Thiorhodovibrio winogradskyi: one gene and its partner. The protein of the gene in region 1 interacts with the protein of each later gene in a pairwise test. Links are inferred from orthologs where the notes say so. Each region holds a gene or a part of one and is shown in the gene's direction. Other genes may lie near its edges. The genes, in order: rpe and dnaN.

Region 1 (6,684 bases):
GACTTGCCACCGCCGAACAGCAGATTCCGCACCCCATCGTTACTCAGCAGCATCACCGCCGCGGCGCCGACCAAGGCGCCTTTCCAGAAGTCGGTATCCTCGAAATTCAATAGCCGCCCAAGACTGTTCAGCCCGTTGCCGCCGCTGGCGATTTCCTCGATGAACTCGGACATGCCGTTACGTTGGCCGTGGCCCTGGTGCCCGCTGGCCTGATGGTCTGACTGATGGCCGGAAGAATAGGAATGACCGGGATAGGGGGCATGATAGGGATCGTTCGGATAGGGCGCGCCCGGAGCCGCCGGTGTGGCCCAGCCAGGATAAGTGGGATGGGTCTGGTATCCGGGAGGCTGGTATCCGGGAGGGCTATATCCGGGAGGCAGGTATCCGGGAGCCCCGACGGCATGCGGCGGCAGCTCGCCGGGATGCGGTGGATTACCCGGATAGCCATACCCTGGATGCGGGTGGTGACCGTTGTGCGGAGAGAAGGTGGCTTGTCCAGGGCCAGGTTGGGCCCGCGTCTGGGAAGCGGCGCTAGGCTCGGGACCGAGCGTGGCCTTGGATTCGGAGTGCTCAGGCGGGCAGCCTGATGAATGCTCGCTCATTGCGGGTGTCTCCCGATGCAATTTTGTCAATACGGACCGCTTGGTCGGTGTCGGATTGCTCTGATGCGAAAAATAACAAGAATGATTGTTGATAGCAAGCTTGACTCAAGCCGCCCGAGCCATCATCCCCAGCCATCGCCGGCGGCGACTCGGGCCGACCAACGCCAGGGTTTGGATCAATCCTGGCCGGTGTTGAGCGTGCTGGCATTGATCCAGAGCACAGCGTCCTGGGATAACTCCTTGCCCTCATGCTCGTTGTCCGGACCCGAACCCAGGCAGGCGAAGCCCCAGACCCCGGGTCCTGGAATGCCAAAGGTAAACTCACCATCGGCATCGGTGATGGCGACAACAGCGGTTGCGGGCACATCGCCTTTGGATTCGGCCGAGGAGGCATTGGCCGCCATGTCGATCTCGGTGTTGATGTACTCGATCTCGCATTCCACACCCGGGACTGGCTTGCCATCGCGTAGCAGTTGACCGCTGAAAGTGCCGCCGGCGTAGACCTGATAGGGCTTGTTTAAAGGAATGATTTCTGTTTTCAGGCCGAGTGGCTTGTTCCAACCGGTTGGCATGCCGCCCTTGTTGATGATGGCCTTGGTGATTTGTTGAATATACACGTCCTCGCTTTCTTCATAGTAGGGGGCGGGGACCAGCACGAAACTATAATCGCCATTGCGGCGAACCTTATAGCTCGCCTCGTAGGCTTTCGCCTCGTTATGGCCACCTTTCCAGGTGATGGGTTTGAGGCTCCCCATGAGGTCGGTCTTCTCGCCCTTGAAGATGACGAAAAAGTCTTCCGGTTCGCCCATGTCCATCACATGGCCGTTTTCCATCGGGTGACCGAAAACCAGCTTGAAATTGATGTTACCGGGTTGCTCGAGCATGACCTCTGGCGTGTAGAGGAGTTGAAAATGGGCTTGGGCGACGCCGGTGCTGAGGGTGGCGGCTGCGGTCGCGGTGAGCAGAGCAGTTTTAAGCGTCACGGATGGTCTCCTGGTTAAAGATGGGCGGATAGAGATGTATTGCATGGATAAAAAGAGAATCGGAAAGGAACGCAAAAGCCTTTACGTGTGGGTCGTTACTCGAGGATATCCTTGCCGTTGATCTCGATGCTGTGACCGGGGCCGGCGTCGAAGACCACGCTGTATTCGCCTTCCGGCTTGTCGAACTCGAATTCGCTGTCCTCGCTCATCTCGCCCTCGATCAGGCTGTTGCCCTTGGTGTCGACAACCATGATGCCGACGCCGGAGGCGGAGGAACCATCTGAAAAGCCACCTTCACACAGGACGGTGCCGTCGCCCATGTCATAGCAGGCGCAGAGTGGAGTGTGAGCAAAGGCTGCGGTGGCGGTCAGCAGTGTGCTTGCGAGCAGGGAGGAAAAAACACTGAGGCGCATATCATTCTCCTGATTGAGTAAAGACGACCAGCAAGTCGAGGTTTAACGGGCACCGAGACTGGATGTTGGTGATGAATGCTGACAAGGCGACGGCACCCTGCTCCCCGTCTTCAGCAGGTATCGAACAAGCCGGGTGGAATGAGTTGACGGGTCGGAGCCGGCATCCATCAGCATCTGAGAGAAGATCTTAGACGAGTACATCAAGAAAGTAAATGCTATTCGGTCGCATTACTATTAATTAGGCTGGCTCGAGGTTGGGCAGACTGAGTGCTAGGGTTTGACGACACTGCACTAGATGCGCGGTCGCATGGCACGCGAAGGCTGTCAGGAAGGGTGAGTTCTGTCTCTTCTGCAAGGAACCGGTAGGGCTGTTCGGCGAGCTTGGGGTGCAGGCGGCGTGTGCTTGTTGTCCAGCGGGTTTGCCAGTAATTCCAAATTTGGGTGTTTCATCTGGTTAGAAGCGGCTTCCAGCCGCTTCATGACGCGCCAAGATGGCGGCGTCTACTGATCACCGGGTCAACAACCGGGTGCTGGAAAACGACATTTGGAATTGCTGGGTTTGCAGCCGCCATGATGCGCTCCTTGATGCGCTGTTATGATCACGCCAATGTCCACTTTGCACCGCGCCAGAAGCCGATATTCGACCAACCCCGGGCAGCTGCCGTCGTTGTTAGCCGCCGCAAGGGGCGTGCGTCAGGGCTGCTCGCACTAGCGCGCGGATGAAAAGCCGGCGGCAATCAGGTAAAGTAGCGGATTCTGATTTGTCCCTGAATGTTTGACGCGAGACCGCGATCTGGCGGTCCGTCGTCTTAATGCCCGCCAATTGCACCCACTCACTCTTACTCCAAATAGCCGCGGAGATCTCGTCATGGCCCCTCTTGCCGATCTGATCGCTCCCTCCATTTTGTCCGCCAACTTTGCCCGGCTGGGCGAGGAGGTCGACAACGTCCTTGCCGCCGGCGCGGACATTGTGCATTTCGATGTGATGGACAATCATTATGTTCCCAACCTGACCATCGGCCCGCTGGTGTGCGAGGCACTACGCAAGCATGGCGTGACCGCGCCCATTGACGTCCACTTGATGGTGAAGCCGGTTGATCGCATCGTTGGTGACTTCGCCGCCGCGGGCGCGACCTATATCACCTTCCACCCCGAGGCCAGCGAGCATATCGACCGCACGCTCCAGCTCATCCAGTCAGAGGGTTGCAAGGCGGGGCTGGTGTTCAATCCGGCCACGCCCCTGGATGCGCTGGAGTATGTGATGGAGCGCATCGACATGATTTTGCTGATGTCGGTCAATCCGGGCTTTGGTGGTCAGAGCTTCATCCCCTCGGCACTGACCAAATTGCGCCAGGCACGTGATCTCATCAAGGCCAGCGGGCGGGAGATTCGCCTGGAGATCGACGGCGGCGTGAAAGCCGATAATATCGGCGAGATCAAGGCCGCCGGGGCTGATACTTTTGTCTCTGGCTCGGGCATCTTCGGCAAGGGCTCGGACAGCGACCCCAACCGCTACGACAGCATCATCGCCAAGATGCGCGACGAGTTGGCCAAGGCCAGCTGAGCAGCGGGCCTTGACGTTTCCCCCTGTTGCCGCCAACCAAGCCATGTTGCCCAACAGCTTTCGCCCCGGCCTGGTGCTGGTCGACCTCGACGGCACCCTGATCGACAGCGTGCCGGACCTGACCTACTGTGTCGATCAAATGATGCACGAGCTTGGGCGCCCACCCCGGGGCGAGCAGGCGGTGCGCAACTGGGTGGGCAATGGCGTCGAACGGCTGGTCTCCCGCGCGCTGGCCGGCTCACTTGATGGCCGGCCCGGTGCCGAGGACTTCGCCCGGGCTTATCCCATCTTTGTCGAGCTTTACGCCCAGCACACCCACCAGAACTCGGTGCTTTATCCTGGTGTGCGCGAGGGGCTCGGCTGGCTGCGCGCCCAAGGGTATCGGCTGGGCTGTGTGACCAATAAGGCCGCCTGTTTTACCGAGCCCTTACTGACCCATTTCGATCTGCGTGGCCTGTTTGAAATCGTCATCAGTGGCGACAGCCTGCCGGAGAAAAAGCCCAGCGCCTTGCCATTGCTGCACGCGGCCGAGCATTTTCGGGTCGAGCCGAGTCAGGCGCTGATGGTGGGCGACTCCATCAGCGATGTGAAAGCGGCGCGCGCCGCTGGCTTTTTCATTGTGTGCATGAGCTATGGCTACAATCATGGCCAGGATATTCGCGACGCCCAGCCGGATGCCGTCATCGACGCCTTGCCGGAACTGGCCGGTCTGCTGGCCCAACAACACCCATGACGCCCGAGCACTATCGCGCCCTGGTGGCCCGGGGCTATAACCGTATCCCGCTGGTTTGCGAGGTCCTGGCCGATCTCGATACCCCGCTGAGCTGCTACCTCAAGCTGGCCGAGGGGCCTTATTCCTATCTGTTCGAGTCGGTGCAGGGCGGGGAGAAGTGGGGCCGCTATTCAATTATTGGCCTGCCGTGCCGTACCTTGCTCAAGGTGTTTGGACGCACTCTGCGCATCGAACGCGATGGCCAGTTGGTCGAGGAGATCGAGACCGAGGATCCGCTGGCCTGGATCGAGTCCTTCCAGCAGCGCTTCCGTGTCGCCGAGCATCCGGAAATGCCGCGTTTTGCCGGTGGTTTGGTTGGTTATTTCGGCTACGACAGTATCCGTTACATTGAGCCACGGCTGCGCGAGTGCCCAAATCCTGATCAGCTTGGCACGCCGGATATTCTGCTGATGCTGTCCGAGGAGGTGGTCGTGTTCGACAACCTGCGTGGTCGCATCTACATGATTGTGCATCTAAATCCGGATGCCGGCGATGATCTCGCCAGCGGCCATGCCCGCATCCAGGCGTTGGTGTCGCGCATGCAGCGCGGCGCGCCCCGGCATCCGACGGAGCAAGCACGGCGCATCAGCGAACAGGATTTTGTCTCTGGCTTCAGCCAGACGGGGTTCGAACAGGCGGTCACGCGCATCAAGGACTATATCCTCGCTGGCGACTGCATGCAGGTGGTGCTCTCGCAGCGGCTGTCCATTCCCTATGGTGCCCGTCCGCTCGACCTGTACCGGGCCTTGCGCGGTCTGAACCCCTCGCCCTATATGTATTTTCTCGACCTCGGCGGGTTCCAGATCGTCGGCTCCTCGCCCGAGATCCTGACCCGGCTCGAGGACGGCGTGGTCACTGTGCGTCCCATTGCCGGTACGCGTCGGCGTGGCTATACCGAGGAGGAAGACCGCGAGCTCGAGGCCGAGCTCCTGGCCGACCCCAAGGAATTGGCCGAACATCTGATGCTGATCGACCTCGGGCGCAACGACTGCGGCCGGGTGGCGGAAGTGGGCTCGGTGCGGATGACCGACCAGATGATGGTCGAACGCTACTCCCATGTGATGCACATTGTCTCCAATGTGACTGGCCAGCTGCGCGCGGGCATGACGGCCATGGATGTGCTGCGCGCCACCTTCCCGGCCGGCACTGTGTCTGGCGCACCCAAGATTCGCGCCATGGAGATCATTGACGAACTGGAACCCGTCAAGCGCGGCATTTACTCAGGCGCCGTGGGTTACATCGGCTTCAATGGCAACATGGACACGGCTATCGCCATTCGCACGGCGGTGATCAAGGATGGTGAGTTGCACATCCAGGCCGGTGCCGGCGTGGTGGCGGATTCAGTCCCGGAGTTGGAGTGGAAGGAAACCATGAACAAGGGCCGGGCCATTTTCCGCGCCGTGGCCATGGCTGAGGCGGGAATCGAACAGCATCCTTGCGTGGGGGATGACGCGCTGGAGTGATCACCCGATCCAAACAGGCCAGTTTGATGGCCACATATCTGATAATCCGAGCGCTGCAGAGTTCAGCTCTGGTGAAACGCGGATTCCAATCCCAAAACCCTGGCGGTGCTGATTGTTGACCTTGAATGACAATAGGTTAGCATCTTTTGCGCGTAAAAAAAACACATAAAAGAGGGAGGAATCCTGGTTAACTGACGAAAAGCAGTGGTTGGAGTTTTAGGTTTTCGTGTAGGATTGGCGACATTGGTTGATGGCGATGACGATCTCTATCCGCCCTCTGGTGTGCAATGATCAAGAAAATCCTTACCGAACAGCTTCGCCCAGGCATGTACATCCATGATCTCAATTGTGGGTGGTTGGACCATGCGTTTCTGAGTAGTAGATTCGCTGTCAAGAATCACGCGGTCATTGCCAAGATTCGTAAGACGGGTGTTAGGGAACTCTATATCGATACCGAGAAGGGTTCGGATGTTGCCGACGCGCGCACCCAGCAGGAAGTCGAGCAAGAACTCGATGACGAGATCGGTGCCATTGTCGAGAATCAAGCCGATGAACTGACCGAGGTTCCATTGCACGAAGAGCGCGCGCGAGCGGAGTGGGTTCTGCGGCAGGCTGTCTCGGTGATCAATGGCCTGATGTCCGATCTTCGCCTGGGTCAGCAGCTCGATCTGGAGCAAACGGCGCCAATGCTGACGGAAATGACGGATTCTATTTTCCGCAACCAGCACGCCTTGCTTGGCCTGCAGCGTATCCGCCGCCGCGACCGCTACACCTTCGAGCATTCCGTGAATGTGGCTGTCTTGATGATCGCCTTTGGTCGTAGTCTCGGCTTGGAACGGGACGTGCTCCATGAGATCGGCACTGGCGCGCTCTTGCATGACATTGGC
Region 2 (6,638 bases), 4.1 Mb from region 1 along the record:
CAAATTGCGCGAGCTGCATCAATGCAAATTGCTTGTCATCCTGGAACTACTTATAACCCGCTTTATATTTATGGGGGAGTTGGCCTTGGAAAAACACATCTTATGCAGGCTGTAGGTAACACAATTCTTGAAAGGAATAGCGAGGCATCTATTGTTTACGTTCATTCAGAACGTTTTGTTTCAGATATGATTAAATGCCTTCAGCATAATCGAATGGATGACTTCAAGGCAAAATATCGGGCAGTCAATGCCCTTCTAATTGATGATGTGCAATTTTTTGCTGGCAAGGATCGTTCACAAGAAGAATTTTTTCATACCTTCAATGCTTTGTTTGAAACTGGTCAGCAAATTATTCTTTCCAGTGATCGGTTTCCAAAAGAAGTTAACGGCCTTGAGGAACGACTAAAATCTCGGTTTGGTTGGGGTTTAACCGTTGCAATTGAACCTCCTGATCTTGAAACGCGAGTGGCAATCCTTCAAAGTAAGGCGAATTTATTTGGTATCCATCTCCCGGAGGATGTCGCTTTTTTCGTAGCAAAACGTCTTCGTTCCAACGTTCGAGAACTTGAAGGGGCACTTCGGCGCTTAGGTGCGAACTCTAGCTTTACTGGTGTTCCAATAAATTTGGAATTCGCAAGATCCGCATTGCACGACATGCTTATTGCCCAGGATAAGCAAGTGACGATTAATAATATTCAAAAAATGGTAGCTGAATATTTCAAGATTAGAACTTCGGATTTACTCTCAGCCAAGCGCACTCGGTCCATTACCCGTCCACGACAGATTGCTATGGCACTGGCAAAAGAACTAACCAAAAACAGCCTACCTGAAATTGGTAAAGCATTTGGTGGGCGAGATCACAGCACAGTGATACATGCAGCTAAAAAAGTTCAGGAATTGAGAAGTCAAGATTCACTCTTTGACGAAGATTTTAAGAACCTGTTGAGAATTATGACATCATAGTTGTGGATAACTACGGTATAAAGTGAGGAATCAATTCATGCACATTTTATTCACAGTTTATTTGTTACTTCTTGCACGATGTTTTGAGGAGCTTAAAATATTGAAATTACGTATAATTCTTGATTAATATGAGATATGCCAAGGCATCTACTATAACTACTAGGTATTAATATTATTATGAAGATAGAAGTATATCGTGACCATCTGATTCCAGCTCTGATCAGCGTTGCCTCTGTAGTGGAACGGCGGCAAACCCTTCCAATTCTAAGTAATTTGCTGGTTAAGACTTTGGAAAATAGTTTAGTTTTGACGGCAACGGATCTGGAATTACAGATTTCATGCAATGTTGAGGGAACGATTGATGTGCCAGGTGCGATTACTTTGCCGGCAAAAAAACTTGCAGATATATGTAAAGCGCTTCCAGACAATAGTGTTATCAAGCTTGAAGTCGCTGATAAACGCGCAATAATACGTTGCGGACCTAGTCGTTTTATGTTAAGCACGATGCCTGCTGAAGATTATCCTGGACTGGAGGGAGATTCAGTCCATCAAAGTTTTGAAATTGATACAGAACTATTATGTAGGATGTTTGAGTGTACCAGTTTCGCAATGGCACATCAGGATGTACGTTATTATTTAAATGGTTTGTTGGTGCAAATTCATTCTGGGAAGCTTGTTTTGGTGGCTACTGATGGCCACAGATTGGCAAAATCAGAACTATTAATGCCGGCCTTGGATGCTTGGGAACAGGAGAAGCAATTGATATTCCCGGCTAAAACGGTTTCTGAACTAAAACGCATGCTAGGGGGAAAATTTGGAGCAACAACAATATTTGAAATTGGTGATCGTTCTGTTGTTATTCGAATTGGTAAAAATGTTTTAACTACCAAACTAATCGATGGTCGATATCCTGATTATGAACGCGTTATTCCATATTCACTTAAGTATACAACTACTATTGATAGAGAGACTCTCAGAAATGCTTTGACAAGAACCGCGGTTCTTTCTTATGAAAAGCAAAAAGGAGTTCGTATGACCTTTGCGGATGGATCTTTGAAGTTAGAGGTTAGCAATCCTGAGCATGAGGAGGCACAAGAAGATATACCGATTGTATTTAATGGTGATGATACAACCATAGGCTTCAATGTTAGTTATTGGCTCGATGTTTTAAATGCCATGACCGGGAATTTGGTAGAGGTTCGATTTTCAGATTCTGAAGTCAGTTCAATATTAGTTGACCCTGAATCAGATGGAGAACTTTATGTAGTAATGCCAATGCGGATTTAACCTATCAGGGGAAAATTTTTTTATTGATTTTGATGAACTTTTCTGTTGTTTGTCATGGTTGTTTCATGTGGCTTGAGATCCTTCAAGGTGAGGGGATTCGCAATTTAGCACCATTTAATATAGAGTCGAAAAAGGGAGTCAATCTTGTTCTTAGTAATAATGGGGCATGTAAGACAACCTTCCTTGAGGCAGTTTGTTTTTTAACCCATGGAGGAACTTTTCGAGGAAAAAAGTATGGACAGATGCTGAATACCAATGTAAGTGATAGGAAACGTGGTTTTACTTTTTTGGGGCCTGATCGATCTGATCTACAGATCTGGCATAAAAGTCATACTAAGCTGGTTCTCGAGGAGAAAAGGCTCACGTTTTTTTTACTGCATTGGATGATCCTGAGATTGAGTGCGATAAGGTGTTTCACGTGGAACAAGGTCGTATCCGTAGTGCTGATGGCAAGCTTTGACTTTGTGCACAATCATAAAAAATACTCGATGTTTGGCAGCGATTGCTGCGTTTTTAGCGTTATAATGTTTAATTAACTGGCCAACTTACTGACGTTTTAGACTCGATGGGTTACGATTCCACAAATATTCAGGTTCTTCGTGGACTGGATGCTGTTCGCAAGCGGCCCGGGATGTATATCGGTGACACTGATGATGGTACCGGACTACATCATATGGTTTTTGAAGTTGTTGACAATTCTATTGATGAGGCCTTGGCTGGATATTGCAATGAAATTAGAGTGATTGTGCATCCAGATGGATCTGTTTCTGTCACAGATAATGGACGAGGGATCCCGGTTGATATTCATACCGAGGAGAATCGTTCAGCGGCGGAAGTCATTATGACGGTGCTCCATGCAGGGGGTAAGTTTGATGATAATTCGTATAAAGTATCAGGAGGTTTGCATGGTGTAGGTGTATCTGTTGTCAATGCGCTTTCCGAGACTCTTGAGTTGCGGATATGGCGAGATGGGACACTCTATGGACAAAAGTATCATATGGGTGTGCCTGAACAGCCATTAACAGCAATTGACAAAGTAGAATCATCGGGTACTGAGATTCGCTTTAAACCTTCTAAGGAAGTGTTTTCTGACTGTGAGTTTCATTATGATATTTTGGCAAAGCGTCTACGTGAATTGTCGTTTTTAAATTCAGGTGTACGTATTCAGTTACGTGATGAGCGGGTCGACCGAGAAGATGTTTTTGAATATAAGGGTGGTATTAAAGCATTTGTTGAACATTTGAATCGTAATAAAACAGCGATTCATAGTTCGGTCATCTATTTCACAGATGAGAGAAATGATCATGTCGTTGAAATAGCTTTACAATGGAATGAAAGCTATCAAGAGACCATATTTTGCTACACTAATAATATTCCACAAAAGGACGGTGGTACCCATTTAGCTGGTTTCCGTGCTGGTTTAACACGTACGCTGAACCAATACATCGAACGAGAAACATTGGATAAGAATCAAAAATCTCGACCAATTGGAGATGATGCCCGTGAAGGACTCACGGCTGTTGTCTCAGTTAAGGTACCAGATCCAAAGTTTTCATCTCAAACAAAGGAAAAGCTTGTTTCTTCTGACGTTAAGCCAATTGTTGAAGCTTCTTTTAGTGAACACTTGAATATATTCCTTGAAGAGAATCCCACTGAAGCTAAAATAATTGCTAATAAGATGCTGGAGGCAGCACGTGCCCGTGAGGCAGCTCGAAAAGCACGTGATATGACACGTCGCAAAGGCGTTTTGGATGTAGCAGGTTTACCTGGAAAGCTTGCTGACTGTCAAGAAAAAGATCCAGCTGGATCAGAGCTCTTTATAGTCGAGGGTGATTCTGCTGGTGGATCTGCTAAACAAGGTCGAGATCGTGCTTTTCAGGCAATTCTCCCTTTAAAAGGAAAAATTCTAAACGTTGAGAAGGCAAGGTTCGACAAAATGTTATCTTCGGCCGAGGTGGGTACCTTGATTACTGCCTTGGGCTGCGGTATTGGTCGCCAGGAATACGATCCGGAGAAACTGCGTTATCACCGCATCATTGTGATGACCGATGCTGATGTTGATGGCGCGCATATAAGAACCTTGCTGTTGACGTTCTTTTATCGGCAAATGCCCGAATTAATCGAAAGAGGGCATATTTATATCGCACAACCACCTCTTTATAAAGTTAAGCGAGGAAAACAAGAGGATTATCTTTTAGATGATGTAGAGTTGAGTGTATCCTTGCTTCGTGCTGCCTTGGATAACACTAGACTATACCTTAGGGCTGATACTCCACCGATGTCCCCCATGGTCCTCGAAGAACTAACGAGGGAATTTCAAGTCTATCGTGCAATCATTGCTCGATTATCGAACCGTTACGATTCACTTTTCCTCGTTGAACTTTTAAATCTGCCTCGACTTACCTTGGATTCATGGAATGATGAAACGACTCTTAGACCATGGATTGAGTTATTGTCGGAGCGTTTAAGGCTTAATTGTGAGACATCGGTCGATTACCACGTGTCAATTCACAGCGATGGGAATATCGAGCAAACTGGCCTAGAAATAATTCGTTCGGTTCATGGTGTTCCAGAAAGTCGTATTGTTTCATTTGAGTTTTTCTTGTCAGCGGATTATTTAAAAATTGCTGCCTTAAGTGAAAAACTTGATGGTTTGGTGGGGCCAGGCGCGCGAGTCGAAAGGGGTGATCGGAGTACAGATATTTCCACATTTATCAGCGCTTACGACTGGCTATTTGGTGAAGCTAAACGCGGTTACCAAATTCAGCGGTACAAAGGTTTGGGAGAAATGAATCCAGGGCAGCTTTGGGAAACAACCATGGATCCTGAATGTCGTCGACTATTACGGGTAACAATTGAAGATGGAGTCGCTGCTGATCAGATTTTTACAACCCTGATGGGAGATCAGGTTGAGCCGCGAAGGGAATTTATAGAAAGAAATGCCCTTGAAGCGGGAAACATAGACGTCTGATTTTACTTAGCAATCATTATTATTATAATGTTTTAGTAAAACAAGACTAGTTCAGATTTACATCAGAATCCATAATTGCGTACATTTTGTTAATCGACGACTAAACGATCAACACGTCGAAAGCCGCGCGGTAGCAATGCACCGCGACGGCCACGCTCCCCTTGATAGTGCAATTGGTCTGATGGTTTAAGACGGAATTGCCGTTGGTTCGCTTCAATAATAAGAGTTTGATCATTCTGGACTACGGCAAGACCACTTACGCGCTCACCCTCGTTGTTTAGGTTAGGTGACGGGATAGTGATCATACGATTACCCTTTCCCTTAGCGAGCCCAGGTAAATGTGAAACTTTGAATATAAGTAAATGTCCAGAGTTAGTAGCAACGGCTATCCAAGCATTTTTGGCATTTAAAACTTGAACTGGTCTGAGAAGTTGGGCGCCATCTGGCAAATGGATAACTAATTTCCCTGATTTTGTCTTGGCGATTAGGTTTTCTGTCGAGCAGATAAATCCATAACCTTGGTCTGACGCCAAAACATAGTATATTTGAGGTTCTCCGCTTATAACCGCCTTAAATATTGCACCAGCTGGTGGTTCTAAACGTCCGGTCAATGGCTCTCCTTGCCCTCGTGCTGAAGGTAGGCTGTTTGCTGGTAATGAGTAGGCACGTCCAGTTGAATCAAGGAAAACAGCATTCTGTTGACTTCGCAAATGTGCTGCCATTGCAAAGCCATCTCCACTTTTGTATGTCAGTGCAAGGGGATCTATCTCATGGCCTTTGGCTGCTCTCACCCACCCTTTTTCTGAGAGTACGACAGTCAGGGGTTCGCTTGGCATGACTTCAATGTCTGTAAGTGCGGTGCCTGCATCTCTTTCTGCGATAGGTGAACGTCGCGAATCCCCAAATTTCTCAGCGTCTTGTGTGATTTCTTCAATAATCAATTGCGTCAACGCTTGCTGATTTCCAAGTAAGAGTGAGATCTCTGCTTGCTCTTTTTTGTGCTGATGTTCTTCAGCGCGGATATTAACTTCTTCGAGTCTAGCAAGTTGACGTAATCTGGTATTTAAAACGTAGTCTGTCTGTGCTTCGCTCAGGTTAAACCTATCCATGATGATAGGTTTTGGCTCATCTTCGTTGCGGATAATACGTATAACTTCATCAATGTTGAGAAGTGCGACCAGCAAACCCGCTAGCAAATGTAGGCGATCCTCAACTTTTGTAAGACGATGTGTGAGTCGGCGTCGGACTGTTCCTCTGCGGTATCTGAGCCACTCGTGCAAGATCTCGAGAAGGCCCATGACATGAGGTCGTCCGTCAAGGGCAATTAAATTCATATTGACGCGATAGCTTTTCTCAAGTTCTGTTGTCGCAAAAAGATGTGACATCAGCCGTTCAAGGTCGACGCGATTCGATCTAG

The links.
Region 2: the proteins of rpe (region 1) and dnaN interact in binary tests that used the Escherichia coli proteins (3 or more experiments, as listed by UniProt). The link is inferred for Thiorhodovibrio winogradskyi from one-to-one orthologs.

What each region holds. Positions count from the first base shown.
Region 1 is NZ_CP121472.1:4,114,101-4,120,784, reverse strand. What follows is about bases 1,880-4,714. They hold rpe (ribulose-phosphate 3-epimerase), read left to right. Parts: upstream 1,880-2,866; coding sequence 2,867-3,562; downstream 3,563-4,714. Other genes in these bases: trpE (anthranilate synthase component I), read left to right, coding at 4,292-4,714; Thiowin_RS18760 (phosphoglycolate phosphatase), read left to right, coding at 3,606-4,295; Thiowin_RS18770 (hypothetical protein), read right to left, coding at 1,880-1,998. Also shown: Thiowin_RS18780 (hypothetical protein), read right to left, coding at 1-602; Thiowin_RS18775 (DUF4198 domain-containing protein), read right to left, coding at 779-1,585; more of Thiowin_RS18770, read right to left, coding at 1,681-1,879; more of trpE, read left to right, coding at 4,715-5,797; Thiowin_RS18750 (HD-GYP domain-containing protein), read left to right, coding at 6,085-6,684. UniProt on the Escherichia coli protein: Catalyzes the reversible epimerization of D-ribulose 5-phosphate to D-xylulose 5-phosphate.
Region 2 is NZ_CP121472.1:400-7,037, forward strand. What follows is about bases 407-3,195. They hold dnaN (DNA polymerase III subunit beta), read left to right. Parts: upstream 407-1,140; coding sequence 1,141-2,250; downstream 2,251-3,195. Other genes in these bases: dnaA (chromosomal replication initiator protein DnaA), read left to right, coding at 407-963; Thiowin_RS25115 (AAA family ATPase), read left to right, coding at 2,316-2,786; gyrB (DNA topoisomerase (ATP-hydrolyzing) subunit B), read left to right, coding at 2,816-3,195. Also shown: more of dnaA, read left to right, coding at 1-406; more of gyrB, read left to right, coding at 3,196-5,221; parC (DNA topoisomerase IV subunit A), read right to left, coding at 5,311-6,638. UniProt on the Escherichia coli protein: Confers DNA tethering and processivity to DNA polymerases and other proteins. Acts as a clamp, forming a ring around DNA (a reaction catalyzed by the clamp-loading complex) which diffuses in an ATP-independent manner freely and bidirectionally along dsDNA.